Regions from separate parts of the Streptomyces sp. NPDC002825 genome, predicted to be linked through region 1. Evidence: riboswitches for the same ligand, from Rfam matches in the RefSeq annotation. Region 1 holds a riboswitch; the other holds the start of a gene.
The links. A riboswitch is a leader RNA that binds a small molecule or an ion and turns the genes downstream of it on or off. The one in region 1 is predicted to bind S-adenosylmethionine.
Positions count from the first base shown of each region.

Region 1 (14,549 bases):
CGAGGCGCTCCTGGAGCTTCTCGCGGTCGTAGTCCGAGTCGGAGTTCTCGATCTCGGCGCGGATCTGGTTCACGCGACCCGCGACCTGCTCGCTGTCACCGGCACCGTCGACGATGGTGGTTTCGTCCTTGGTGATGACGACCTTGCGGGCGCGGCCGAGCAGGTCCAGGCCCGCGTTCTCGAGCTTGAGGCCGACCTCCTCGGAGATGACCGTGCCGCCCGTGAGGATGGCGATGTCGTTCAGCATGGCCTTGCGGCGGTCGCCGAAGCCCGGGGCCTTGACGGCGACGGACTTGAAGGTGCCGCGGATCTTGTTGACGACCAGCGTCGACAGGGCCTCGCCCTCGACGTCCTCGGCGATGATCAGCAGCGGCTTGCCCGACTGCATGACCTTCTCCAGGAGCGGAAGGAGGTCCTTCACGGAGGAGATCTTGGAGTTGACGATCAGGAGGTACGGGTCGTCGAGCGACGCCTCCATGCGCTCCATGTCGGTGGCGAAGTACGCCGAGATGTAGCCCTTGTCGAAGCGCATGCCCTCGGTGAGCTCCAGCTCCAGACCGAAGGTCTGGGACTCCTCGACGGTGATGACGCCTTCCTTGCCGACCTTGTCCATCGCCTCGGCGATGAGCTCGCCGATCTGGGTGTCGGCGGCGGAGATGGAGGCCGTGGAAGCGATCTGCTCCTTGGTCTCGACATCCTTCGCCTGCTCGAGCAGGGCGCCGGAGACGGCCTCGACGGCCTTCTCGATGCCGCGCTTGAGGGCCATCGGGTTGGCACCGGCGGCGACGTTGCGGAGGCCCTCGCGGACGAGCGCCTGGGCGAGGACGGTGGCGGTGGTCGTACCGTCGCCGGCGACGTCGTCCGTCTTCTTGGCGACTTCCTTGACCAGCTCGGCGCCGATCTTCTCGTACGGGTCCTCGAGCTCGATCTCCTTGGCGATGGAGACACCATCGTTGGTGATCGTGGGGGCGCCCCACTTCTTCTCGAGGACGACGTTGCGACCCTTGGGGCCGAGGGTGACCTTGACGGCGTCAGCGAGCTGGTTCATGCCGCGCTCGAGACCGCGCCGGGCCTCCTCGTCGAACGCGATGATCTTGGCCATGTGAAGTGGTCCTCCCGGACATGGGGTGGATAACGCTCCAGGACCGCGCCGACGCCCGCGACGGACGGCCTCCGCGGTTCCGTGTGGTTCCTTGCCCCACCCGGCCGGCGGCCTCGTCTGCCCGATCCTCGTAGCACTCTCACCTTCCGAGTGCTAACGCCAATGATTAGCACTCGACCCATGCGAGTGCAAGCGACTCTCGTGGATCGGGCACCTCCCCGCGAGGTCTCGGGAACGCGCGAGGGGTCCGCATCCCCTCAGGGATGCGGACCCCTCGACGGCGTTGCGTCGGTGGCCGATCGCGCCGCGCTCAGACGGCGAGCTTGACCATGTCCGCCTGCGGACCCTTCTGGCCCTGCGAGATCTCGAACTCGACCCGCTGGCCCTCTTCGAGGCTGCGGTAGCCATCCATCTGGATCGCGCTGTAGTGGACGAAAACATCCGCACCACCGTCTACCGCGATGAAGCCGTAGCCCTTCTCCGCGTTGAACCACTTGACGGTGCCCTGAGCCATGCCTAACTCCCCTATTACTGGCCCTTGCGCGGGACCGCACTTCGCGGACCCGGGTCAGACCCTGCGCCGGAACGCGTCGACCGCGGCTGAATGTATCTGCCCAACTGCCCTCTGCAACAGGTCATTCGACCGAGAATTCTGGGCGTCCTGGAAAGGGGAATTGGGGATAATCCCCTGGATGACGGGGCAAGTCGGGCCCGGCAAAGCGCGCAGAAGGTACACAACGCGCACACACTTTGGCTGCTTCTTGTCGTGCGGGGACGCATTCTCATATGCGCTTGGCATGAGCAGCGGAGGGGACTTCCCCAACTCTACCGCGCTCAACCATGCAGAATTGCCCCTTCCGCTTATCGCGCGGAAGGGGCAATTCGTACTGACTGGTAGACCTCGGCCGGAGATCAGCCGGAGATCAGCAACCGCCGGCGACGGCGGGAATGATCGAGACGCCCGCACCGGCCGGGGTGGCCGTCTCCAGGCCCTGCTCGAAGCGCACGTCGTCGTCGTTGACGTACACGTTGACGAAGCGGCGCAGCTTGCCCTGGTCGTCCAGGACGCGGGCGGCGATGCCGGTGTGGTTCTTCTCCAGGTCCGCGATGACCTCGGCGAGGGTCGCGCCCTCGGCCTGGACCTCGGCCTGGCCGCCCGTGTAGGTGCGGAGGATGGTGGGGATGCGGACGTTCACGGCCATGTGTTCGTTACCTTTCAGAGCGCCAGGCCGGCGTCGCGGAACGCGTCCAGGCTCGGGCGGATGGTGGCGGTCGCCTGAGAGGTGTCGGCCACCGCGTCCAGGGTCTTGAGTCCGTCGCCGGTGTTGAGGACGACGGTGGTGAGGCTCGGGTCGATGAGACCGGCCTCGACGAGCTTCTTCGTGACGCCGACGGTCACGCCGCCCGCGGTCTCGGCGAAGACGCCCTCGGTCTGCGCGAGGAGCTTGATGGCGTCGACGACCTGCTCGTCGTTGACGTCCTCCACGGCGCCGCCGGTCCGGCGGGCGATGTCGAGGACGTAGGGGCCGTCGGCCGGGTTGCCGATGGCGAGGGACTTGGCGATGGTGTTCGGCTTCTGGGGCCGTACGACGTCGTGGCCGGCCTTGAAGGCCGCCGACACCGGGGAGCAGCCCTCGGCCTGGGCGCCGAAGATCTTGTACGGCTTGTCCTCGACGAGGCCCAGCTTGATGAGCTCCTGGAGACCCTTGTCGATCTTGGTGAGCTGGGAGCCGGAGGCGATCGGGATGACGAGCTGGTCGGGGACGACCCAGCCGAGCTGCTCGCAGATCTCGTACGCGAGCGTCTTGGAGCCCTCGCCGTAGTACGGGCGGAGGTTGACGTTCACGAAGCCCCAGCCCTCGCCGAGCGGGTCGCCGATGAGCTCCGAGCAGAAGCGGTTGACGTCGTCGTAGTTGCCCTCGATGGCGACGAGGTCACCGCCGTAGACACCGGCCATGACGACCTTGCCCTGCTCCAGGTCGTGCGGGATGAACACGCAGGAGCGGAAGCCGGCGCGGGCGGCGGCGGCGCCGACGGCGCCGGCCAGGTTGCCGGTGGAGGAGCAGGAGAGGGTGGTGAAGCCGAAGGCGCGGGCGGCTTCGAGGGCCTGGGCGACGACCCGGTCCTTGAAGGAGTGGGTCGGGTTGCCGGAGTCGTCCTTGACGAAGAGCTTGCCGGGCTCGACGCCGATCGCGGCGGCGAGGTTGTCGGCCTGGACGAGCTTGGTCCAGCCGGGGTTCAGGTTGGGCTTCTCGGCGACGTCGGACGGGACGGGCAGGAGGGGGGCGTAGCGCCAGATGTTGGCGGGGCCGGCCTCGATCTGCTTGCGCAGCGCCTCGGGGTCACCGGTGGGAAGGTCGTACGCGACTTCGAGCGGTCCGAAACAGAGTTCGCAGGCGAAGATCGGGCCGAGCGGGAAGACTTCACCACATTCGCGACAGGAAAGCCCGGACGCGGGACCGAGGTCGACGGTGGTGGGTGCGACGGTCTGAACAGCCATGGAGGCGAGGCCCTTTCTCCTCATCTTTCCCATGACGAAATTTTCGTCATGAGACGGATTTGGCACCTTCCCTAGCCGGGGACCTCGCTGGAGGACGAGACAAACCGACTGGAGGGTTGCCGGGGCTTCAACGGGCCGTTTCCCTCTGCCCCTCTGGATGAGCGGTATTCGATTGTGAAGCGCGGTGGACTTTCGTTCCTGCACTCCGACGCGGGCGGCACCCCGACGTGCATCGGGCATCCGCGTTGTTCAAGACTGTAACCGAAGGCCCGGACGCTTGAACCGGCCGTCCGAACCGCGAGATGGAGATCATGTGCTGGAAGAGGTGGAGCGCTGGCTGGGCCGGCGGTCCTGGTCCGTGGCGGACCGGCCGCTGGAGCGGATCCTCGCCGCCAAGCGGGGGACGACGGTCAGCGTCGTCCTGCCCGCGCTGAACGAGGAGGCGACGGTCGGGGACATCGTCTCCGTGATCCGGCGCGAGCTGATGACCGAGTCCGTGCCCCTCGTGGACGAGCTGGTGGTGATCGACTCGGGCTCCACGGACCGTACGGCGGAGGTGGCGGCGGCGGCCGGCGCGCGGGTGGTCGCGCGGGACGCGATACTCCCCCGCATACCGGCCGTGCCCGGCAAGGGCGAGGTGCTCTGGCGGTCGCTGATGGCGACGAGCGGGGACGTGGTCTGCTTCGTGGACGCGGACCTGCGGGACTTCTCGGCGGACTTCGTGACGGGGATCGTGGGGCCGCTGCTCACGGACCCGGACGTGGACTTCGTGAAGGCGATGTACGACCGCCCGTTCGGCACGGAATTCGATGGGCTCGCCTCCGGCAAGGCTCCCGGTCAGGGCGGCCGGGTGACGGAGCTGGTGGCGCGCCCGCTCCTGAACCTCCACTGGCCCCTGCTCGCCGGTTTCGTGCAGCCGCTGGGCGGCGAGTACGCGGCGCGGCGCTCGCTGCTCGAACGGCTCCCCTTCCCGGTCGGTTACGGGGTGGAGCTGGGGCTGCTGGTGGACGCCCTGCACACGGTGGGCCTGGACGCGCTCGCGCAGGTGGACGTGGGGGTGCGCAAGCACCGGCACCAGGACGGGCAGGCGCTCGGCCGGATGGCGGCGGCGATCTACCGGACGGCGCAGCTGCGGCTCTCGCGGGGCCATCTGGTGCGGCCGCGGCTGACGCAGTTCGAGCGGGGCGAGAAGGGCTTCGAGCCGCGGACGTACGCGGTGGACACGGAGGAGCGGCCGCCGATGGTGGAGATCGCGGAGTACGCGCACCGCCGCGTGGCGTAACGCCCCGCAATGATCCGCTTTGCATAAATTGCCCTTTTATGCGCTTCACGCACCTTCACCTCGGGCTCGGGAGAGTGCTCGCGGCCGCCGGGCTCGTCGCGGGCTCGCTCGCGTTCACGGCGGCCGGTCCGGCCGCCGCGGACGTGGTCGAGCCCTTCGGCAAGCGGTACGACGAGTCGCCGTACGGCGACTTCACGACGATCGGCAACACGGTCATGGGCTGTCCGACCGCCCCGGCGGACCTGGCGGCCCGCTGCGCGACCGCGGCCTCCGGCCAGGGCTCGGACGACAACAACACCTTCGTGCTCCGCAACAGACCCGCACCCCCGACCCCCGGGCCCCGGGGCGGTCACGCCGGCTCCACGGCCGAGACCGGGCGCAGCGGCGAGCGGCTGTGGCTGCTCGGGGCGCTGGCGGTGGCCCTGGCGGCGACCGGCCTGGTGGCGAAGGCGGCGATGCGCGGCCGACGCGACTGACCTGCGGCAACTCCTCGTGGCCGAATCAGCTCGTCTCGTATACGTACGTTTGAGCGTTTACGGGACGGGCTAGGTTCGCCACATGGCAACTGTGCTGGTGGCATCCAACCGGGGCCCGGTCTCGTACGCGCTGGGCGAGGACGGTTCGCTGGACGCCCGCAAGGGCGGCGGCGGCCTGGCGTCGGCCCTGAGCACCATCGACTCCCAGGAGAGCCTCTGGGTCTGCGCGGCGCTCGGCGAGGGCGACCGGGAGGCGGTGCGGCGCGGGACGGCGGAGCCGGGCGTGCGCATGCTGGACATCGATCCGGGGATCTACGCCGACGCGTACAACGGCATCGCGAACTCGGTGCTGTGGTTCCTCCACCACCACCTGTACGACATCCCGCGCGAGCCGGTCTTCGACGCGGGGTTCCGCCGCCGCTGGGAGTCGTACCGGAGCTACAACCGGGCGTTCGCGGAGGCCCTGGCGGCGGAGGCGGCGCAGGGCGCGGAGGTCCTGGTGCAGGACTACCACCTGGCGCTGGTCCCGGGGCAGCTCAGGGACCTCCGCCCGGACCTGCGGATCGCGCACTTCACGCACACGCCGTGGGCATCGCCGGAGTACCTGCGGATGCTCCCGACCGACATCCGCGGGGAACTCCTGCGGGGGATGCTGGGCGCGGACCGGCTGGGCTTCCACACGCACGCGTGGGCGGAGGCGTTCGAGCGGGGCGCGGGCGGGCTGGGACGGACGCGGGTGGCCGCGTATCCCCTGGGGGTGGACGGGGAGGAGCTGCGGGCGCTGGCGTACCGCCCGGAGGTGGACGACCGCCTGGCGCGGCTGCGGGACGAGGTCGGCGACCGGAAGACCATCGTCCGAGTGGACCGGACGGAACTCTCGAAGAACATCCTGAGAGGCCTGCAGGCCTACCGGGAGCTCCTGGCGACCCACCCGGAATGGCGCGACCGGGTGGTGCACATGGCCTCGGCGTACCCCTCGCGCCAGGACCTGGAGGCGTACCGCTCGTACACGGCCGCCGTCACACGGCTCGCGAACGAGATCAACGCGGAGTTCGGCACGGCGGACTGGCAGCCGGTCCTGGTCTCGGTGGAGGACGACTTCACCCGCTCCCTGGCCGCCTACCGCATGGCGGACGTGGCCCTGGTGAACCCGGTGCGCGACGGCATGAACCTGGTGGCGAAGGAGATACCGGTCGTCTCGGAGTCGGGCTGCGCGCTCGTCCTCTCGCGTGAGGCGGGCGCGTACGAGGAACTCCACGAGGACGCGATCACGGTGAACCCCTTCGACGTCACGGAGACGGCCCGGGCCCTGCACACGGCCCTGACGATGCCCTCCACGGAACGGGCGGACCGCACCAAACGCCTCGCCGCCGCGGCCACCGCGCTCCCCCCGCAACGCTGGTTCCTGGACCAGCTGGAGGCGCTGCGGGAACGGTGAGCCGGTGGCCCGGAAGAGATCGAGAACGGCCTCCGTCCCACGCAGGCTGCGCGCGTGCGCGCGTACGACAGCGTCGATGCGGCGCCGCTCCGCCCGACGGCGCGGGCGGAGCGGGCTGCCGTTCAGGAGGAGAGGCGGTTCAGCGCTGCGGTGGCGATGCCTTCGACGTGGGTCGGGGCGTGGGTGGGCCGGCCGGTGAGCTCGACGATGCCGACCCTGGTGCCGCTGCGCAGGACCGCGACCCCGCCGGCGGCGGTGCCGTCGCCGTTGTAGGCCGGGTACCAGCGGGCGGTGCCGCCGGTGGTGGTCAGGGTGTGGGCCGCGCCGTAGTACCAGTGGCCGGCGGGCTCGTCCTGGCAGTCCTGGACGAGCGCGACGAGCTGCTTCTCCCAGGTGGCGGCCGCGGCCTTGGTGGGGGCGCTCGCGGCCGACTCGCTCAGCCGGCCGTCGGTGGTGAGGGTCCAGTTCACGGACGCGTACGCGGTGGCCTTGCCCTTGGTCAGGTCGCGCATCGTCTCCTCGCCGGAGCACGCGGACAGCCCCTGGCGTCCGTCCAGCGCAACGGTCGCGCCGACCGGGTTCAGGGCCTTCGGGAAGTCCTCGCTCTGGACGAGGTCCGCGGAGCCGAGTCGGGGCACGGCGACCGCGGCCGCGGCCTGGTGGGCGGCGACCGCGGTGCGGTGGGCGGCCCCGGCGGCGGCGGCCGACTGGGTGCCTGCGACGCCGGCCGTGATCAGTGCGGCGGCGAAGCAGGCCGCGGCGGCGACCCGGTTGCGGCGAACGGACTTCTGCTGGACGGTCTGGTTCTCGGTCATCTGGTCCCCCTGCTGGTCGGGACGCCTGCTGCGTCCTCGTACAACCGGGGAGATGCCGCCGGAGGAGGGAAAGTTGGAGCCCTGACCGGCTGTTTCACAGCCGTGACAAAGCGGTCCTCACGACGCGGTCCATCGCGGCCGTCCCCAGGCAGGCGTCGACCTCCAGCACCCCGTAGTGGGTGCCGCTGCGCAGCACGGCGATGCCGCCGCAGGGCTCCTCGCCCTCGGGCGCCGTGCCGGTGGTGTTGAGGGATCCCTGGTAGACGCCCATCCAGCTCGCGGTGACGTCCGGGGCGAGCCGCAGCGTCGTGGTCCTTCCATAGACCCAGTGCCCTGGCGCTTCCTCCTGGCAGGGCACCTGCTCCAGCAGCAGGCGCTGGGAGAAGTTCTGCGCCAGGGAAGCGCTCCGGGCCTCGGCGGCGACCTCGCGGGCGACCTGGTCGGCGCCGTCCCAGGCCAGCGTGGGGTCGCTCGCGTTGGTGCGGGTGCCGGTCATCAGTCCGCGGAAGTGGGCACCGGGCCCGCCCAGGGTCTCCGTGAGGGTCTTCTCCCCGGTGCAGGCCGCGTTGGCGTAATTCCCGTCGCCGTACCGGTCGGTGACGTGGATCTTCCCGACGCCGGCGTCCGGGCCGAACGCCGCGGGTTCCAGAAGGTTCGCCTTCGTCACCGGCCCGGTCGAACCGGTCGGCGAGCCGGAACCGGAGGCCGAGGGCGCAGGGGTGGACGCGCCGGGCGGCGCGGGAGCGGACGCGCCCTGGGTCGCCCCGCCGACCGCTGCACCCGACCGCGCTGCCGGGTGCGCGTCGGCGCCGGGCGGAGAGGGCAGGACGAATCGGCCGGTCACCAGCCCGAGCACGGCGGCCGCCACCAGGGCGGCGACGGCGGACCGGGGCCGGACGACGGCGTGGCCGCCGCCCCTCGCGGGACCGCCGTTCACGGACCGGTGACCAGGCGCTCGCGCATGAAGCGGCGGGCCTGGTGGATCCGGTCCTTGACCGTGCCCAACGGGGCGTCCACCTGCTCGGCCACCTGGACGTAGGTCAGGTCGCCCAGGTCGCGCAGCACGAAGGACTCCACCAGGGTGGGGTGCTGCTGCTCCAGCGCGGCCAACGCCTCCATCAGGTCGAGCCGGCTCCCGGCGATGACGCTCGTGGTGCGCGGGTCGACCGACTCGGGGAGGTCGGCGTGGCTGTCCTCGGCGCGTCGGCGCATCGAGCGGTAGGTGGACCGGGCGGCGTTCGAGGCGATCACCGTCACCCAGCCCAGGAAGGAGCCGTGGCCGCCGTACTCGCCCAGGTGCGTGCTGATGGACAGCAGGGCGTCCTGCGCGGCCTCCTCCGCGTCGGCGTGGTGGGGCAGGAAGCGCGAGCAGCGGCGCAGCACCATCGGCCGCAGCTTGGCCAGCAGGTACTCCATCGCCCCCGGGTCGCCCGCCTTGGCAGCCGCCACGAGCCGTTCCAGCTCGCCTTCCTCGAACACCCTGATCCCCGTTTCGTCCCGCCTGGCATCCCGCCCGCCGAACGGGAGTTCCCCACTCCCCCCGACTCCGGCAGAATGCTGCCACATGCGCAAGCTCGGCCGTTACCTCCTCCTGGAGCGGCTCGGAGCCGGCTCCTTCGCGACGGTCTGGAAGGCCTACGACCCGGAGCTCGACACCGAGGTCGCGGTGAAGGTGCTGGCCGACAACTGGGCCGCCAACGCCGATGTGCGCGAGAGGTTCCTGGCGGAGGCGAGGCTGCTGCGCCGGATCGCCAGCCCGCGGGTGGTCCGCGTGCACGACGTCGGGGTGCAGGAGGACCGGCCCTACTTCGTCATGGACCACGTACGCGGCGGCACCCTGGAGGACCGGGTCGGGCAGTGCGACCCGCAGGAGGCGCTGCGGCTGGCTGCGGAGGCGGGCTACGCGGTCCAGGTCCTGCACGAGGCGGGTGTGGTGCACCGCGACGTCAAGCCGTCCAACCTGCTGCTCTCCACCGGCTCTGCGCCGGCCGCGGTGCTGGTGGCGGATCTGGGCAGCGCGAAGCAACTGGCCGACGCGTCCGGGCTGACGGTGACCACGGGCACGCCGGCGTACATGGCACCGGAACAGGCCTTCCAGACCGGCGGGTTCGACGGGAGGGCAGACGTCTACGCGCTGGCCGTCGTGACCTACGAGCTGCTGACCGGGCAGAAGCCGTTCGGCCCGGGCGGGCGCGCCACAGCCCTGATGACCGACCAGCCGACCGCCTCGACGCTGCCGGCGCTCCCGGCCGGAGCGGAGCTTCCACCGAACGTCGCCCTGCTGCTACGGGCCGCGATGTCCGTCGAGCCGGCGGATCGACCGCCGACCGCGCAGGCCTTCGCCGACGCGCTGCTGGCTCCGGTCCCGCAGTCCCAGCCCCTGGAAGGCCCCGGGTGGCTGACCCCGCGCACGGTCTGTCTGGCGTCGGGCGCGGTGTTCACGGCGACGACCCTGCTGAGCTGGCTGCAGCGTTGAATCCGACGGGGAGCCGGTCCGCGCCTCGTACCGGCGCCGGACCTCGTCGTCCTCCTCATCGATGGTGCCGTACGTGATCCGGCACCCGATGAATCCGTGTACGTCCGCTCCCATGACGACGGATTCTCGCCGGCTCTCAGCGAGCGGTGCTCATGGATTCCCGCCGCTCCCTCCCCCACGCCGCCAGCGGCTCCAGGGCCTCGTTGAGGCGGAGGCCGGACTCGGTGAGGGTGTATTCGACGCGGGGCGGGACCTCGTCGTAGGAGGCGCGGGCGACGATGCCGTCCGTTTCCATCTCGCGCAGGTGGGAGGCGAGGACCTTCTCCGTGATGCCCGGGACCAGGCGGCGGAGTTCGCCGAAGCGGCGGTGGGGCTGCTCGTGGAGCGCCCAGAGGATGAGGACCTTCCACTTGCCGCCGATCACCTCCATCGCGGTGTCGATCCCGCAGACGTGGCCGGTCCCGGCTGCCGGTCGGTTCAGTGTCGCCACGCGCCCCACCCTTCTGACCTGTTCGCTCACCTCAGGGTAACCACCCACTTGGAAGTGGGTACTTGAGCAGGTCAGAGGGCCTGCAGCAGCCTTCTGCGCATGACGCAGAACAACATCCCGAAGTCCCCCGTCTCCCTCCTCGGTCTCGGCGCCATGGGTGCCGCCCTCGCCCGCACCTGGCTCGCGGCCGGGCATCCGCTCACCGTCTGGAACCGCACCCCCGCCCGCGCCGAGGCGCTCGCCGCCGAGGGGGCGAAGGTCGCGGACAGTGCGGCCGCGGCCGTCGCGGCGGGTGGGCTCGTCGTCGTCTGTCTGCTCGACGACGAGTCCGTCGGATCCGCCCTCGACGGGGTCGACCTGGTCGGCAAGGACCTCGTCAACCTCACCACCACGACCCCCGCCCAGGCCCGGGCCCGGGCCTCCTGGGCCGAGGAGCGGGGCGCCCGTTACCTCGACGGCGGCATCATGGCCGTCCCGCCGATGATCGGTGTCCCCGAGGCCGGCGGTTACGTCTTCTACAGCGGCTCCCGGGAGTTGTTCGAGATGCGCCGGACCGTCCTCGCCGTACCTGTCGGCACCGAGTACGTCGGCGAGGACCCGGGGTTCGCCGCCCTGCACGACGTGGCCCTGCTCAGCGCCATGTACGGGATGTTCGCCGGCGTCGCGCACGCCTTCGCCCTCGTACGGAGGGCGGACGTCGACCCCGTCGCCTTCGCCCCGCTGCTCGCCGACTTCCTCTCCGCCATGGCCCCGAGCGTCCACCGGACGGCCGCGCAGCTGAAGAGCGGCGACTACACCACCGGCGTGGTCTCGAACCTCGCGATGCAGGTGGCGGGCACGCCGACGTTCCTGGCCACGGCCGAGGGGGAGGGCGTCAGTGCGGAGCTGCTGCGGCCCTACTTCGAGCTGATGCGGCGGCGGCTCGACACGGGCAGCGGGCAGGAAGACCTGACCGGCGTCGTGGACCTGTTGCTTCGTTGAGCGGGAATCCGTCGTCGCTATTCGGTGCTACCCCTCCTCCTGAGGGGTCCTCTCGTGTCAGACTCTGCGGCGATCGTTCCCCCAGGCGATCCGTTTTCCCCACCCCAGAGGCAAAGCGGAAGGATCGCAAGACACGTGAAGAAGATTGTCGTGGGCATGACCCTCGGGTCGGCGCTCACCGCACTCCTCGCCGCGGGGCTCACCCCCGCCGCCGCGCAGGAAGCCCGGGACGTCGCACCCGCGGGCGCGAACGCGCACCGGACCGACGACCGGCCCGGACCTCTCACGAAGCAGCGCACCAAGCTGCGCGAGCAGGCCATCGACCTGGTCGCCAAGGGCAAGGCCAAGGCGAACGCCAAGGGCGTCGTCGAGGTCGCGCCCGGCAAGTTCGCCGAGACCGAGACCACCACCGCCACCCGCCAGGAGAAGATCTTCACGATCCTCTCCGAGTTCGGCGACCAGGGCTCCGGCAAGCTCGGCACCGTCCCCGGCCCGCTGCACAACCAGATACCCCAGCCGGACCGCAGCACCGACAACTCCAACGCCTGGACCGCGGACTTCTCCAAGGCCCACTACGAGGAACTCTTCAACGGCTCCGGCGAGTCCATGAAGACCTTCTACGAGGGCCTGTCCAGCGGCAAGTACTCGGTGACCAACACCGTCGAGGACTGGGTCAAGGTCCCCGGCAACGCCTCCACCTACGGCGACAACTCCGTCGAGGACACCGGCGGCTCCTGGGCCTTCATCCAGGACACCGGCGACGCCTGGTGGAACGCCCAGCTCGCGGCCGGCAAGTCGCCCGCCGAGATCGACGCGTACCTCGCCCAGTTCGACGTCTGGGACCGCAACGACTGGGACCACGACGGCAACTTCGACGAGGCCGACGGCTACATCGACCACTTCCAGGCCGTGCACGCCGGCATGGGCGAGGACGCCGGCGGCGGCGCCCAGGGCGAGGACGCCATCTGGTCCCACCGCTGGTACGTGAACGGCGACGACTACGGCCTCACCGGCCCCGACGTCTCCGGCACCCAGAACAAGCAGGGCGGCGCCCGCATCGGCCAGTCCAAGTACTGGCTCGGCGACTACACCACCGAGGGCGAGAACGGCGGACTCGGCGTCTTCTGCCACGAGTTCGGCCACGACCTCGGCCTGCCGGACTTCTACGACACCAACGGCGGCGAGAACTCCACCGCCTTCTGGACCCTCATGAGCTCCGGCTCCTGGCTCGGCCACGGCGCCGCCGCCAACGAGGGCATCGGCACCCACCCGGGCCTCATGGGCGCCGAGGAGAAGCTCTTCCTCGGCTGGCTGGACTACGCCGACGCACCGCTCGGCGCCACCGGCTCGTACACGCTGAGCCCTGCCGCGCTCCAGGTCACCGGCAAGGAGCAGGCCGTCCGCATCGCGCTCCCCGACAAGACGAGCAGCACCACCTACGCGACGCCCACCTCGGGCACCCACGCCTGGTGGACCGGCTCGGCCGACGGCCTCAACCAGTCCCTCACCCGCTCCGTGCCCGCCACCTCGCGCGTCACGGTCAAGGCGAGCGCCTGGTACGAGATCGAGGCCGACTTCGACTACCTCTTCGCCGAGTACTCCCTCGACAACGGCGCCACCTGGGCCCGCGCCGGCGCAGCCGTCTCCGGCTCCTCCGCCGGCCGGTGGACGACGCTGCGCTACTCGTACGACTCCGCCGGCAAGCCGTCCCTCTTCCGCTTCCGCTACCAGAGCGACGGCGGCGTGCACTTCGCCGGCGCGTTCCTGGACGACATCGCGCTGACCTCCGGCGGCACGACCCTGGCGTCGGACGACGTCGAGCAGGGCGTCGGCGGCTGGACCGCGCAGGGCCGCTGGAAGATCTCCACCGGCACCGAGACCGCCACCGCCCCGCGGTACTACCTCGTGGAGAACCGCGAGTACGTCGGCTCCGACGCGCTCCTCGCCCAGGGCCCGTACCAGTTCAGCAAGGGCATCACGGCGCCCGACTGGGTCGAGTTCTTCAAGTTCCAGAACGGCATGCTGGTCTGGTACGTCGACCGGTCCTTCGACGACAACAACGTCAGCAACCACCCCGGTGGCGGCTCGGCGATGGCCGTCGACGCCCGCCCGGCCCCGTTCCGGTACGCCGACGGGACCGCGCCCAGCAACCGTCGCCAGCCCTTCGACGCGACCTTCGGCCTGGAGGCCACCGACGCGACCTGCCTCCACAAGGAGGTCCTGGTGGGCAAGGGCGGCAACAAGACCGTCCAGACGCTGGCGGCCTGCGCCCCCTCCGTCCCGGGCATCCCGGTCTTCGACGACACCGACCCGAACGCGTACTACGACACGACGGCCCCCCAGGCCAGCGTGAAGGTCGCCGGTCACGGCCTGCGCGTCACGGTCACCGGTGACGCCGGCGACGACCTGACGATCAGCGTCGCCAACCCGGCCGCGCACTGATCCGTACGAGAAGAAGAGGGCGGTACGGAGCTTCCGTACCGCCCTCCTCGTATGTCCGGGGCCCGCGTCTCCGGGTCCGCGTCTCCGGGCCCGCGTCTCCGGGCCCGCGTCTCCGAGGCCGCTGGGCCGCGCCTGCGGGCCGGCCGCCTCAGGCCTCCCGTACCGCCCTCGCCAGTTCCGTCAGGAACTCCACCACGCCCGGCGGGCCCGCCACCGAGAGGTCCGCGCGGCCGGCCAGTTCCGGGACCTCCGTGGAGCCGCTGCACACCAGGACGCCCGGGGTGCCGTCGGAGCGGAGCTTCTCGACCGCCGCGAAGGCCGGCAGGTCGCCCAGGTCGTCGCCCGCGTAGAGCACGGACCCGGCGCCCACCTCCCGTACGTACTCCGCGAGGGCGACGCCCTTGTCCATGCCCGGGGGCCGCAGCTCCAGGACCATGCGGCCCGGCTCCAGGACGAGGCCGTGGGCGACGGCCAGGTCGCCGAGCGGGCCCTTGAGGGCCTCGAAGGCGCCCTCCGGGTCCTCGGCGCGGCGGGTGTGGACGGCGAC
Region 1 is NZ_JBEOVH010000004.1:37,153-51,701, forward strand. It holds gene groL (chaperonin GroEL) at 1-1,102, opposite strand, end outside; gene ABT041_RS06835 (cold-shock protein) at 1,413-1,616, opposite strand; gene ABT041_RS06840 (MoaD/ThiS family protein) at 2,026-2,304, opposite strand; gene thrC (threonine synthase) at 2,319-3,626, opposite strand; SAM riboswitch class I at 3,620-3,766, opposite strand; gene ABT041_RS06850 (glucosyl-3-phosphoglycerate synthase) at 3,916-4,884, shown strand; gene ABT041_RS06855 (hypothetical protein) at 4,923-5,360, shown strand; gene ABT041_RS06860 (alpha,alpha-trehalose-phosphate synthase (UDP-forming)) at 5,443-6,798, shown strand; gene ABT041_RS06865 (hypothetical protein) at 6,921-7,613, opposite strand; gene ABT041_RS06870 (hypothetical protein) at 7,708-8,550, opposite strand; gene ABT041_RS06875 (RNA polymerase sigma factor) at 8,547-9,092, opposite strand; gene ABT041_RS06880 (serine/threonine-protein kinase) at 9,178-10,089, shown strand; gene ABT041_RS06885 (winged helix-turn-helix transcriptional regulator) at 10,226-10,579, opposite strand; gene ABT041_RS06890 (NAD(P)-dependent oxidoreductase) at 10,679-11,560, shown strand; gene ABT041_RS06895 (immune inhibitor A domain-containing protein) at 11,696-14,002, shown strand; gene otsB (trehalose-phosphatase) at 14,151-14,549, opposite strand, start outside.

Region 2 (14,549 bases), 130 kb from region 1:
CTCGGCGCGCCGGTCGCGAGGAACGTATCTAGCGTGAAGTCATGAACGACACGCCGCGCATTCGGACTGTTCTGAGCTGCACTCTTCTGGCCGTCACCGTCACCGCGGGTGCCACCGCGTGCGCCGGCTCGGACAACCACCCGCTGTCGGAGAAGGCCTACGACGCGGCCGACCAGCTCGCGGTCAACGCCCCCGCCGACGGCGCCAAGGCGGACCCCGAGAAGCCCCTGGAGATCACCGCCAAGGACGACGACGCCCGGATCACCGACGTCACCGCCACCGACGCCTCGGGGCACCACCTGGCCGGCGAGCTCACCGCGGACGGGCAGCGCTGGCGCTCCACGGCCGCCCTGGCGGCCGGCGCCCGCTACACCGTCCGGGTGGCCACCGAGGACGAGGACGGCGCCCCAGGCGCCCGTACGTTCACTTTCGAGACGGCTCCGGCCAAACGGGCCCTCACCGCCACCTTCGGGCCGGAGGCGGGCACGTACGGCGTCGGACAGCCGATCACGGCGGAGCTCAGCCTCCCCGTCAAGGACCGCTCGGCCCGCGCGGTCGTCGAACGGGCCCTCAAGGTCCGCTCCACGCCCTTCGTCGAGGGCTCCTGGTACTGGGTGGACGACAAGAAACTGCACTTCCGTCCGAAGGAGTACTGGCCGGCCGGCGCGCTCGTCACGGTCACCGGCAACCTGGACGGCCTCAAGGTCGGCGACAAGCTCTACGGCGGCGCCTCCAAGCCGCTGAAGCTCACCATCGGCGACCGGATCGAGGCCGTCGCGGACGCCGCGTCGCACTACATGACGGTGAAGCGCAACGGAGAAGTGATCAACACCATTCCGGTGACCACCGGCAAACCGGGCTTCTCCACCCGAAACGGCATCAAGGTCGTGCTCGGCAAGGAGTACTACGTCCGGATGCGGGGCACCAGCATCGGCATCGCGGAGGGCAGCTCCGACTCGTACGACCTGCCCGTGTACTACGCCACCCGGGTCACCTGGAGCGGGGAGTACGTCCACGCCGCGCCCTGGTCCGTGGGCTCGCAGGGCGTCGAGAACGTCAGCCACGGATGTGTCGGCATGTCGACGGAGAACGCGGCCTGGTTCTTCGAGACCGTCCGTCCCGGAGACATCGTCCGCGTCGTCAACAGCTACGGCGACGCGATGGACACCTTCGGCAACGGCTTCGGCGACTGGAACATGGAGTGGGCCAAGTGGCGCCAGGGCAGCGCCCTGGTGGAGGCCGCCGGAAACCCGGTGACCCCCACCGAGAAGGCCCGTCTCAGGCCCTCGATCTGAGCGGCGACGCGCCCGGCGGCTCAGGCGTCGATCGACAGGCGCGAGCGCAGCAGCGCCGCCAGGGACGCCGCGAACTCGACCGGTTCCACCGGAAGGGTGACCGCGGCGTCCGCGCGGCTCCAGGTGGCCAGCCAGGCGTCCTGGGGCCGCCCGATCAGCAGGAGCACCGGCGGGCAGCGGAAGACCTCGTCCTTGATCTGCCGGCAGACGCCCATGCCTCCGGCGGGCACCGCCTCGCCGTCGAGCACGCACACGTCGATCCCGCCCTCGTCCAGGCGCTTCAGGACCGCCGGCAGCGTCGCGCACTCCACGAACTCGACCGGGGGAACGTCGGTCGCGGGCCTGCGTCCGGCCGCGAGCCGCACCTGCGCGCGGGTGTTCGCGTCGTCGCTGTAGACCAGGACCGTGGCACTCGACTGCATCGTTCCTCCGTGGGGAAGTCCGTGGGAAGGTCGTCGATCGATGCGCCGGATGCTACTCCGGTCCACACCCCGTCAACACCCGTTCAACACCTGTTCGAACGGGGCTGCGGGGCCCTCCCGCTGGGCCGTTCGGGCTGGACACACCCCCCTGACACTCCGAACGGCACCCCCCGGAGTGAGGGCGGGATAAGCGACCGACATAATGTCGGTCGTGGCGACAGTAACGACAGTAGAAACAGGGCACGCGCACCCGTCGGTCAATCGACCGAACCTCACCAGCGTCGGAACCATCATCTGGTTGAGCTCCGAGCTGATGTTCTTCGCGGCCCTCTTCGCGATGTACTTCACCCTGCGATCGGTGACGGGTCCCGAGTTCTGGGCGGAAAAGGCCTCGGCCTTGAACTTCCCCTTCTCGGCGACCAACACCACGATCCTGGTGCTCTCCTCCCTCACCTGCCAGCTCGGCGTCTTCGCCGCGGAGCGGGGCGATGTGAAGAAGCTCCGGACGTGGTTCATCATCACGTTCGTGATGGGTGCGATCTTCATCGGCGGCCAGGTCTTCGAGTACACCGAGCTGGTCAAGAAGGACGGCCTCTCGCTGTCCTCGGACCCGTACGGCACGGTGTTCTACCTGACCACCGGCTTCCACGGCATGCACGTGACGGGCGGTCTCATCGCCTTCCTGCTGGTCCTGGGCCGGACGTACGCCGCCAAGAGGTTCACCCACGAGCAGGCAACCGCCGCCATCGTCGTGTCCTACTACTGGCACTTCGTCGATGTCGTCTGGATCGGCCTCTTCGCCACGATCTACATGATCAAGTAATCGGCTCCGCCTCCACGGCGGACCGAGACATCCAGCAAGCATCGACGCAGAAGATCCTGACACCGGGGTAATCCGTGAAAAAGCTCTCCGCACGACGACGCCATCCGCTGGCGGCGGTCGTCGTCCTACTTCTCGCGCTGGCGGCCACGGGGGGGCTGTACGCCGCGTTCGCGCCCGCGGGCACGGCGAAGGCCGATGAAACCGCCCAGTCCCTCGCCATCGAGGAGGGCAAGAAGCTCTACTCCGTCGGCTGCGCCAGCTGCCACGGAACCGGCGGTCAGGGCACCTCTGACGGCCCGTCCCTCGTCGGCGTCGGCTCGGCCGCGGTCGACTTCCAGGTCGGCACGGGCCGCATGCCGGCCCAGCAGCCGGGCGCCCAGGTCCCGAAGAAGAAGGTCATCTACTCGCAGGCTGAGATCGATCAGCTCGCGGCGTACGTCGCCTCTCTCGGTGCCGGCGCGATCACGCCGACCGAGGGCCAGTACAGCCCCGAAGGTGCCGACATCGCCAAGGGTGGCGAGCTGTTCCGCACCAACTGTGCCCAGTGCCACAACTTCACCGGTGAGGGTGGCGCGCTGACCTACGGCAAGTACGCCCCGAGCCTCGAGGACGTGGCCCCGAAGCACCTCTACGAGGCCATGCAGACCGGCCCGCAGAACATGCCGTCCTTCCCCGACACGACGATGCCGGAGAAGGAGAAGAAGGACATCATCGCGTACGTCCAGGCCGTCAACAGCGACAAGTCCGAGAGCCCGGGCGGTCTCAAGCTCGGTGGCCTCGGCCCCGTCAGCGAAGGCCTGTTCGCCTGGGTCTTCGGCCTGGGCGCGCTGATCGCAGTTGCCATCTGGGTCGCGGCCCACACCGCTAAGGCCAAGAAGTCATGAGTAGCCAAGAGATTCCAGAAGAGACCCTGCCGGCAGGGCAGGACGCCGCGCACGGCGCGGTGAAGGTCGCCGACGACCCGTTCGCCGACCCGGGCCTCCCGCCCCACAAGCCCCGCATCCAGGACATCGACGAGCGGGCCGCCCGTCGGTCCGAGCGCGCGGTCGCCTTCATGTTCACGCTGTCGATGCTGGCCACCGTCGGCTTCATCGCCTCGTACGTGATCTTCCCGGTCGACAAGATCGTGTACATCTGGCCCTTCGGTCACGTGTCCGCGCTCAACTTCGCCCTGGGTCTGACCCTCGGTGCCGCCCTCTTCTTCATCGGCGCGGGCGCGGTCCACTGGGCCCGCACCCTGATGTCCGACGTCGAGGTCGCCGACGAGCGTCACCCGATGGCGGCGTCGCCCGAGGTCAAGGCGAAGGTCATGGCGGACTTCGCGGCCGGTGCCGCGGAGTCGGGCATGGGCCGCCGCAAGCTCATCCGCAACACGATGTTCGGCGCGCTGTCGCTCGTACCGCTCTCCGGCATCGTCCTGCTGCGTGACATGGGCCCGCTGCCCGAGAAGAAGCTCCGGTCCACGCTGTGGACCAAGGGGCTCCAGCTCATCAACATGAACACGCACGAGCCGCTCCGTCCCGAGGACGTCGCGGTCGGCTCGCTGACCTTCGCGATGCCCGAGGGCCTCTCGGAGCACGACGAGCACTTCCAGACCGAGATCGCCAAGGCCGCCCTGATGATCGTCCGGATCCAGCCGGAGGACATCAAGGACAAGCGCGAGCTCGAGTGGTCCCACCAGGGCATCGTCGCGTTCTCGAAGATCTGCACCCACGTCGGCTGCCCGATCTCCCTGTACGAGCAGCAGACGCACCACGTGCTCTGCCCGTGCCACCAGTCCACCTTCGACCTCTCCGACGGCGCCCGCGTCATCTTCGGCCCGGCCGGTCACGCCCTTCCGCAGCTGCGGATCGGCGTGAACGACAAGGGCTTCCTCGAGGCGCTCGGCGACTTCGACGAGCCCGTCGGTCCTGCCTTCTGGGAGCGCGGATGAGCACCGTGACCACGAGTAAGAAAGCACCCGCCGGTGAGCGGGTCGCGGACTGGGCCGACGGCCGCCTGGGGATCTACACGCTGGCCAAGGCCAACATGCGGAAGATCTTCCCGGACCACTGGTCCTTCATGCTGGGCGAGGTCTGCCTCTACAGCTTCCTCATCATCATCCTGACGGGCGTCTATCTGACGATGTTCTTCCACCCGTCGATGAACGAGGTGGAGTACGTCGGACCGTACGTCCCGCTCCAGGGACAGCTGATGTCCGAGGCGTTCAACTCGACCATGCACATCTCCTTCGAGGTGCGCGGTGGTCTGCTGATCCGGCAGATCCACCACTGGGCGGCGCTGATCTTCCTCGCCGGCATGTTCGTGCACATGATGCGCGTGTTCTTCACCGGCGCGTTCCGCAAGCCGCGTGAGATCAACTGGCTGTTCGGCTTCCTGCTGTTCTTCCTGGGCATGTTCACCGGCTTCACCGGTTACTCGCTCCCGGACGACCTGCTCTCCGGCACCGGTGTCCGCTTCATGCAGGGCGCGATCCTGTCCGTGCCGGTCATCGGCACGTACCTCTCGATGTTCCTGTTCGGCGGCGAGTTCCCCGGCGGCGACTTCGTCGCCCGGTTCTACTCGGCGCACGTGCTGCTGCTGCCCGGCATCATGCTGGGTCTCGTGGTCGCCCACCTCATCCTGGTGTTCGTCCACAAGCACACGCACTTCGCCGGCCCCGGCCGGACGAACGACAACGTCGTGGGCATGCCGCTGCTGCCCGTGTACATGGCGAAGGCCGGAGGCTTCTTCTTCCTGGTCTTCGGTCTCATCGCGGTCATCGCGGCGGTCGCCTCGATCAACCCGATCTGGGCCATCGGCCCGTACCGTCCGGACCAGGTGTCCACCGGCGCCCAGCCCGACTGGTACATGGGCTTCGCCGAGGGTCTGATCCGTGTCATGCCGGGCTGGGAGATCAACCTGTGGGGCCACACGCTGGTCCTCGGCGTGATGATCCCGCTCGCGATCTTCCCGGCGGTCCTCGCCGCGATCGCGGTCTACCCGTTCATCGAGTCGTGGATCACCGGCGACAAGCGCGAGCACCACATCGCGCAGCGCCCGCGCAACGCTCCGACGCGCACCGCCTTCGGCGTCGCCTGGATCACCGCGTACATGATCATGCTCGTGGGTGGTGGAAACGACCTCTGGGCGACCCACTTCCACCTGTCGCTGAACTCGATCACCTGGTTCGTGCGGATCTTCTTCTTCGTCGGCCCGGTCCTCGCGTTCATCGCCACCAAGCGGATCTGCCTCGGCCTCCAGCGCCGCGACAAGGACAAGGTGCTGCACGGCCGCGAGTCGGGCATCATCAAGCGCCTGCCGCACGGTGAGTTCGTCGAGGTCCACACGCCGCTCAGCCAGGGCGAGCTGCACCGCCTCACGGCGCACGAGCAGTACGAGGCCGCGGAGCTTCCGCCGGCCGTCGACGAGAACGGCGTGGAGCGCAAGATCGGCCGCATGGAGAAGCTCCGGGTCAAGCTCAACAAGGGCTACTACGGCGACGACAGCCAGATCGCCAAGCCCACGGTCGAGGAGTACAAGGAGATCCAGAGCGGCCACGGCCACCACTGATCACCCTTGAACACCTGACCATGTAGGTGTCGCCACGGCGAGAGCCCCGTCCATTCGATGGACGGGGCTCTTTGCCGTCCCCGGAGGTCGATAGGGTGGAACCGTATCCGTCACGTGATCATCACAGGAGCTGCCATGAGCGCTGCGACCCCCGCTGGAGGACCTACGTCGGCGGGCCGCTCCTGGCCCGTCCTGCTGAACGGGCTCCTCGACGGCCACGACCTCACCGCCGACGACACGGCCTGGGCGATGGACCTGATCATGAGCGGTGAGGCGACCGACGCGCAGATCGCCGGCTTCATGGTGGCCCTGCGCGCCAAGGGCGAGACCGTGCAGGAGATCGCCGGCCTCGTCCGGACCATGTACGAGCACGCCAACGTCATCGAGGTGCCGGGCCGGACCGTCGACATCGTCGGCACCGGCGGCGACGGCGCCAAGACGGTGAACATCTCCACGATGGCGTCGATCGTCGTCGCCGGGACCGGCGCCAAGGTCGTCAAGCACGGCAACCGCGCCGCGTCCTCCGCCTCCGGCTCCTCCGACGTCCTGGAGAAGCTCGGCGTCAACCTGAACCTGACCCCGCAGCGGGTCGCCGAGGTCGCCGACGAGGCGGGCATCACCCTCTGCTTCGCGATCAAGTTCCACCCCTCGCTGCGGCACGTCGCCGCTGCCCGCGGCCAGCTGGGCATCCGGACCACCTTCAACGTCCTCGGCCCGCTGACCAACCCGGCCAAGGTGCGGGCCCAGGCCGTCGGCGTCGCCGACCCGCGCATGGCGCCGGTCGTCGCCGGGGTCTTCGCCGAGCGCGGCAACTCCGCCCTCGTCTTCCGCGGCGACGACGGCCTGGACGAGCTGACCACCACCTCCACCTCCCGGGTCTGGGTGGTCCGGGACGGCGGCGTCACCGAGGAGCGCTTCGACCCGCGGGACGTCGGCATCGACCTCGTGCCCCTGGAGGCGCTGCGCGGCGAGGACGCCTCGTACAACGCCGACGTCGCCCGCCGGCTGCTCGCGGGGGAGACCGGTCCGGTACGGGACGCGGTGCTGCTCAACGCGGCCGCGGCGCTCACCGCCCTGGACCCCGGCACGGGCACCCTCGCGGAGCAACTGGCCGCGGGCATCGCGAAGGGGGCCGAGGCGATCGACTCCGGCGCGGCCCAGCGGTCCCTGGAGCGGTGGATCGCCGCCACCCACCGCTGAGGCGCCCCGCGCGGCCCCGTCCGGCATACGGACGGGGTTGCGCGTCGTCGATCAGCTGAACTACGTTCTGTACCAGGTCATGAGTGACAGCCCTCAAGCCCCGGCTGGCTGTCCGGCAACCCTCCGTCCGTGGCGGGGTGCCCCGGGTGAAGACCAGGTCGTACGGCAGAAGCCTGCGGCAAGCGCGGACCCCTGCGCGCCACCCTGGGGTCCTTGGTCCTCTAGGGAGCGGTGTCTCGTGAGCAAGCGAATGCGTTAGGGCCCTTCCGGCCCCTTCTCTCCACCCTCACACCCGTACGCGGCACCCGTCTGTGCGCTGCCCTGCGGGCCCTTTCACGCCTTTTCGCGCCCTTTTTATGCCGGGAGACACCGTCATGTCCGCACGCCCGAACGCCGCCACCGTCGACACCTCCGCCGCCGAGTCCGCCGACCCCTGCTGCGCCGCCCCGCTGCCGGTTCTCGGCCGGGACGTCACCGTCCCGCTCGTCACCGGCGGCGAAGTGACCTACGCGGCCCTCGACTACGCGGCCAGCGCCCCCGCCCTCCAGCGCGTGTGGGACGACGTCGCCGCGTACGCCCCGTACTACGGCAGCGTCCACCGCGGCGCCGGCTACCTCTCCCAGCTCTCCACCGACCTCTTCGAGAACAGCCGCGTCACCGTCGCCGAGTTCCTCGACTGCCGCCCCGACGACCAGGTCGTCTTCACCCGCTCCACCACCGACTCGCTCAACCTGCTCGCCGCCGCCGTCCCGGCCGGCTGCCAGGTCTTCGTCTTCGAGACCGAGCACCACGCCTCCCTGCTGCCCTGGAGGGACGCCCGCGTCACCTACCTCAACGCGCCGCGCACCCCGGAGCAGGCCGTCGAGACCCTGGAGCGCGCCCTCGCCGACCGCGACCCCATTGGCCCCGCCCTGGTCTGCGTGACCGGCGCCTCCAACGTCACCGGCGAGCTGTGGCCGGTGAAGGAACTGGCCGCCGCCGCGCACGCGCACGGCGCCCGGATCGTGCTCGACGCCGCCCAGCTGGCGCCCCACCACCCGGTCTCCGTACGGGAGTTGGACGTGGACTGGGTCGCCTTCTCCGGGCACAAGCTGTACGCGCCCTTCGGCTCCGGCGTGCTCGCCGGCCGCGCCGACTGGCTGCAGGATTCCGAGCCCTACCTCGCGGGCGGTGGAGCGTCCCGCAAGGTAGCCCGTCGGGCCGATGGTGGTGTGGACGTGGAGTGGCACACCACCGCGGCCCGGCACGAAGCCGGTTCGCCGAACGTCATCGGCGTCTACTCGATCGCCTCCGCCTGCAAGGCGCTCACCGAGGCCGGCTTCGACTCCCTCGTCGCCCGCGAGCAGCACCTCATCGCCAAGGTCCGCGAGGGACTGGCCGACGTGCCCGAGGTGCGGGTGCTCTCGCTCTTCGGCGACGACGCGTCCCGCGTGGGCGTCATCTCCTTCGTCGTGGACGGCTGGAACAGCTCCCACTTCGCCGCCGCGCTCTCCGCCGAGTACGGCATCGGCGTCCGCGACGGCCTGTTCTGCGCCCACCCGCTGGTGCGCACCCTGCTCGGCAGCGACCCGCAGGACCCGGGCGAGTGCGGCGCCCCCGAGGCGAACCCGGGCGAGAGGTCCCTCAACGCCATCCGGGTGAGCTTCGGCGCCGGTACGCCGGACGAGCACGTGGACCGGTTCGTCGGCGCCGTGAAGGAGCTCGTCCGGGACGGCGCGCAGTGGAAGTACCGCACCGAGGACGGCCGCTGCGTCCCGGACCGTGGCTGATTGCTCACTCGTACGGGTGAAGGGGGCCTCCCGGTCGGGAGGCCCCCTTCGGTCGTGCCGCGTGCCCCGTGTCAGGACTCCAGACCGATGGCGAAGGCCGCCTCCAGGTCGTGCTGGGAGTAGGTCCGGAAGGCGACGTGCGTGTCCGTGGCCTCGACGCCCGGGATCTTGCTGATCCGGCCGGGGATCACGTCCGCCAGGTCGTCGTGGCGCGGCACCCGGACCATGGCGATCAGGTCGTACGTACCGGTGACCGAGAAGACCTCGCTGACGCTGTCGAGCGCGGCGATCGACTCGGCGATCTCGGGGATGCGGTCCACGCTGGTCTTGATGAGCACGATCGCGGTGATCACGGCTGGCTTTCTCCCTCGGTCGCCGCGGCTTGGGCTTTCACTCTATCCCCACCGCGGAAGCGCACCCAGGCGTAGAGGAAGCCGACGGAGAAGCCCACGACATGGGCCAGATAGGCGACGCCGGGCCCCGCGCCCGCCTCCCGGGCGGCCAGCCACTGGAGCGTGAACCAGAAGATCAGCACGATCCAGGCGGGGAAGCGCAGCGGCAGGAAGAAGAGGAAGGGGAAGAGGCTGGTGACCCGGGAGCGGGGGAAGAGGAAGAGGAAGGCCCCGAGCACCGCGGAGATCGCCCCGGACGCCCCGACCAGGGTCTGCTCGCTGTCCGCGTGGGCCAGCGCGTACCCGGACAGGGCGATGTAGCCGGTCCCCAGGTAGAAGAGGCAGAACTCGACGGCGCCCATGCGCTCCTCGGCCATCGCGCCGAAGACGTACAGGAAGAGCATGTTGCCCAGCAGATGGAGCCAGCTGCCGTGGACGAAGAGCGCGGTCAGCGGGGTGAGCAGGGCGCGCGGGTCGCCGCCGGTCAGGTCGGCGGGGACGACGCCCCAGCGGCGGAAGTAGGCGCCCTGGGCGGCCAGCAGCTCGTCGCCCGTGCCGTACCCGGGGTTGATCCCGGAGACCGGACTGATGACGAAGAGCAGGCAGCAGGCGGCGATCAGTCCGTAGGTCACCGTGGGTCCGCCGCGGGTGCCCCGCCAGGCACCGAGGACCGCGCCTCGCCAGTCGATCATGGACAGATCATGGCGTACCGGGGCCGAAGTGGACAGAGTGCCTCGCCGTGCCCCTGCCCGGCCGTGAGGCCGTAGGGTTACGGGCACACCACCGCAGTTCGACGGCGCACCGCGGCACCCGCACCTGGCACCACGCAACAGGAAGAAGGACGGACCGATGACGACGGTTCCCCTGCCGACCGACGAGACCCGCTGGCGCTGCACGCTCTGCGGCAATCTGACCCGCTTCGACGTGACCCGCTCCTCCAAGGTCGTGGAGTACGTCCATCTGGACCTCGCCGGAGAGCCGAAGGTCGAGGAGCGGCAGGTGGTCAGTGAGACCATCGAGTCGGTCCGCTGCCGCTGGTGCAACGCGGTGGACCAGATCGAACTGGTGGACAGGCCGGGCGCCGAATCCTGAGGGACGGCGCGGACGACATAGGGGTGACGGAACGTGGAGCAGCCCGCGCACGGTGGTGAGCCGGCCGGCGCGGCAGGTGACGCTGCCGAGACGCTCGACCACCCATTGCCGGAAGGTGTACGGCGACGGGTCGTCGCGCTGGTCGCGGACGCCTTCGGCGGGCTCACCGTCGCGGAGCTGCCCGCGCCCCTGCGGCAGTACGCCCGCTTCACCGCGAGCCGGCGGGCCAAGTTCGCCGGCAACGCGATGGCCGCCGCCCTGGAGAGCGACCCGCTCTTCCGGCAGCGGATCGGCGAACGGTTCAAGCAGGGCCAGCCCGAGCTGGCCGGGGCCGTGGAGACCGGCACCCCGCCCGCGGCCGCCGACCCCGTCGACGTGGCGGCGGCCGCCTATGTGCTGCGCCCGCCGGGCTGGGTCAAGCTCGTCGCCGCCGCCGGCGAGGAGGCCCTGCGGGCCGACGCCGAGCGGGCCGACGAGGCCGGTCGGCGGGAGCTGGAGCGGCTGCGCGAGGAGCTCGCCGCCGCCCGGGACCGCTCCCGGGGCGAGACCGAGCAGCTCCGGCACGACCTGGAGGCCGCCCGCAAGGAAGCGGAATCGCTTCAGCGCAAGCTGCGCAGCGCCCAGAGCGACGTGAAGCGCGGCGAGGCCGCGCTGCGCAAGGTCCAGGGCGAGATCGAGGCCGCGCGGGCGGAGTCGGCGGCCCAGGTGTCGGCCGCCGAGAGCGAGACCCGGCGGCTCAAGGCCCGGCTCGGCGAGGTCGAGGCGGCCCTGGAGGCGAGCCGCAGGACCGCCCGTGAGGGCCGCTCGGTGGAGGACATGCGGCTGCGGCTGCTGCTCGACACGGTCCTCGACGCGGCCCAGGGGCTGCGGCGCGAACTCGCGCTGCCGCCCGTCTCGGTGCACCCGGCGGACACCGTGGACGCGGTGGAGCCGGGGCGGATGTCCCCGAAGGACATCGCGGCGCGGGCGCTCTCCGAGACGGACCCGGCGCTCCTCGACCAGCTGCTCGCGCTGCCGCAGGCGCATCTGGTCGTCGACGGCTACAACGTCACCAAGACCGGTTATCCGACGATGCCGTTGGAGAAGCAGCGGCTGCGGCTGCTGGGCGGGCTCTCGGCCCTGGCCGCCCGCTCGGGCGCCGAGGTCACCTGTGTCTTCGACGGGGCGGAGCTGGCGGCCCCGGTGCTGCTCGCCCCGCCGCGCGGGGTGCGGGTGCTGTTCTCCAAGCCCGGCGTCACGGCGGACGAGTTGATCCGTCAGCTGGTCCGGGCGGAGCCGCCGGGGCGGCCGGTCGTGGTGGTCTCCACCGACCGCGAGGTGGCCGACGGCGTCGCGAAGGCCGGTGCGCGGCCGGTCGCGTCCGCCTTGTTGCTGAAGCGGCTTTCGCGCCTCTCGTGACGCATCGCAACTCCTGGGCGTTATGCCCGAATTCTGGATGGCGCACCGTCAAGTGCCCATCACTGGCCGTGCGATGTATGTAAATAAAGTGGTGCGTGGGCGAGATTTTTGCCAGCGGGATTTGAACTGATCACAACTTGGTCACTAGGGTCGGGCTTCGAACCTTCGCGCGGTTGATCACCCATCCGGGGTGGCGGCGGAGGAACCGCCTGCCCGTGACCGGTTGGGCGGCTCTGAGGAAGAAGGAGCTCGCCTTCGTGGCGTCCCACCGTCGACCCAAGCAGCCGAGCCGCACCCGTGTGACCGTGCTCACCGTCACCGCGGCCGCCGCCGTGGCCCTCACCGCCCAGTCCGGCGCCCAGGCGGCCCCCGCCAAGCCCAAGATCGACGAGGTCAAGGCGAAGGTCGACGCACTGCACCACGAGGCCGAGGAGGCCACGGAGCAGTACAACCTCGCCGAGGAGCGCCGCGGCAAGCTGCAGAAGGAGATCGGCGACCTCCAGGACAAGGTGGCCCGCGGTCAGCAGGAGCTCAACACCCTGCGCGACCAGATCGGTTCGGTCGCCAGCGCCCAGTACCGCTCCGGCGGCATCGACCCGGCGCTCCAGCTCTTCCTCTCCTCCGACCCGGACACCTACCTCGACAAGGCGTCGGCGATCGACCAGTTGAGCGCCCAGCAGGCCGACGTGCTCACGTCGATCCAGGCCAAGCAGCGCACGCTCGCCCAGCAGCGGGCCGAGGCCACCGCGAAGCTGGCCGACCTCGAGGACGTCCGCAAGACCCTCGGCGCCAAGAAGGCCAAGTACCAGGGCAAGCTGGCCGAGGCCCGCAAGCTCCTCAACAGCCTCACCGCCGCCGAACGGGCCAAGATGGAGGAGCAGGAGCAGCGCGCCAGCCGCGGCGCCGCCGAGCGCGTCAACCTCGGCAGCGAGGTCCCGGCGAACGGCTTCGGCGCCGCCGCGCTCGCGGCCGCCGCCACCCAGCTCGGCAAGCCGTACGTCTCCGGCGCCGAGGGCCCCAACTCGTACGACTGCTCCGGTCTGACCATGTGGTCCTACCGCCAGGCCGGCGTCACCCTCACCCGCACCACCTACACCCAGCAGAACGACGGCGTGAAGATCGGCCGCAGCCAGCTCAAGCCGGGCGACCTGGTCTTCTTCAACAGCCTGTCGCACGTGGGCCTGTACGCGGGCAACAACACGATCCTGCACGCCCCCAAGCCGGGCGCGGTCGTCCGCTACGAGTCCATGGACTACATGGGCACCTTCCAGTTCGGCGTCCGGATCGGCGGCTGAGCCTTCCCGCGACCCGCTGCGGCACACCGCCCAATCGGGTGGTTCGCCGCGACGCGCACTGACCTGACGCCCCGCCGGTGACCTGTGTTCTCCGGCGGGGCGTCACTTTGTGTGCCCGGCGGCTTCGTTGGACGAGGACTGATCAGCGGCTACTGTCTGCCGCGCCAGTCTGCGTCGAGACGAACGGAGCGCTGTTCGTGGCGTCCCACCGCCGACCCGCCCGGGTCACCGTCCTCACCGCCGCCGCCGCGGCCACCGCGGCGGCGTCCCTCGGTGCCGTCCCCGCGAGCGCCGACCCCGGAGCCACCCCTGCGGCCACCCGCGCCACGGTCGACCGCCTCTTCGAGGAGGCCGAGAAGGCCACCGAGGGCTACAACCGGGCCGACGAGAAGGCGGACGCGCTGCGCAGGACGGTCTCCCAGGCGCAGGACAGCCTCGCCCGGGGCCAGGAGCGCATCAACCGCATGCGGGGCGCGCTCGGTGCGGTCGCCGGCGCCCAGTACCGCTCCGGCGGCATCGACCCCGCCCTCGCCCTGCTCCTCTCCTCCGACCCGGACAGCTACCTGGACCGGGCCACCGCCCTCGACCGGGTCACCGCCCGCCAGGGCGCCGCGCTCGGCGAACTCCTGCGCGAGCAGCGCGGCCTGAACCAGAAGCGGAGCGAGGCCCGCGCGGCCCTGGGCGAACTGGAGCGCAGCCGGGCCGAGGTCGCCCGCCACAAGCGCACCGTCGAGCGGAAGCTCGCCGAGGCCCGCCGGGCGCTCGCCTCCCTCACCGTCGAGGAGCGCGCCGACTACGACCGCGCCTCCCGCACCGGCGAGCGCGCCGACGCGCCCGCCGAGGAGCTGCCGCCGCTCGCCGACCTGGGCCCCTCGCGGGCCGCCGCCGCGGTGATCGCCGCCCGCAGCGCGATCGGCAAGCCGTACGTGTGGGGCGCGACCGGCCCCTCCGCCTTCGACTGCTCGGGCCTGATGGTCTGGTCGTACCGGCAGGCCGGGATCAGCCTGCCCCGCACCTCCTCGGCGCAGCGGTACGCCGGCCGCCAGGTGCCGCTCTCGCAGGCGCAGCCGGGCGACCTCGTCACCTACCGCGGCGACGCCAGCCATGTGGCGATCTACGCCGGGAACGGCCAGGTCATCCACGCCCCCTACCCGGGCGCCCGGGTCCGCTACGACCCGGTGAACATGATGTCCCACGTCACCGTCACCCGCGTCTGACGCTCCGCCCTCCCCGCCGGCCCCCGGGGCGCTCGAACCGGCGGCGCCCCTTCGGCGCCCCGTACGATCGGGGGCGTGGCGGGCAGGCGGAGTC
Region 2 is NZ_JBEOVH010000004.1:163,103-177,651, forward strand. It holds gene ABT041_RS07465 (L,D-transpeptidase) at 42-1,295, shown strand; gene ABT041_RS07470 (DNA-binding transcriptional response regulator) at 1,316-1,717, opposite strand; gene ctaE (aa3-type cytochrome oxidase subunit III) at 1,920-2,540, shown strand; gene qcrC (cytochrome bc1 complex diheme cytochrome c subunit) at 2,615-3,424, shown strand; gene qcrA (cytochrome bc1 complex Rieske iron-sulfur subunit) at 3,421-4,473, shown strand; gene qcrB (cytochrome bc1 complex cytochrome b subunit) at 4,470-6,092, shown strand; gene trpD (anthranilate phosphoribosyltransferase) at 6,228-7,292, shown strand; SAM riboswitch class IV at 7,368-7,483, shown strand; gene ABT041_RS07500 (aminotransferase class V-fold PLP-dependent enzyme) at 7,667-9,061, shown strand; gene ABT041_RS07505 (Lrp/AsnC family transcriptional regulator) at 9,133-9,414, opposite strand; gene ABT041_RS07510 (rhomboid family intramembrane serine protease) at 9,411-10,145, opposite strand; gene ABT041_RS07515 (hypothetical protein) at 10,303-10,545, shown strand; gene ABT041_RS07520 (NYN domain-containing protein) at 10,579-11,943, shown strand; gene ABT041_RS07525 (C40 family peptidase) at 12,201-13,238, shown strand; gene ABT041_RS07530 (C40 family peptidase) at 13,436-14,455, shown strand; gene ABT041_RS07535 (hypothetical protein) at 14,531-14,549, shown strand, end outside.
Region 2: another riboswitch for S-adenosylmethionine. It lies ahead of ABT041_RS07500 (aminotransferase class V-fold PLP-dependent enzyme); the one in region 1 lies ahead of thrC (threonine synthase).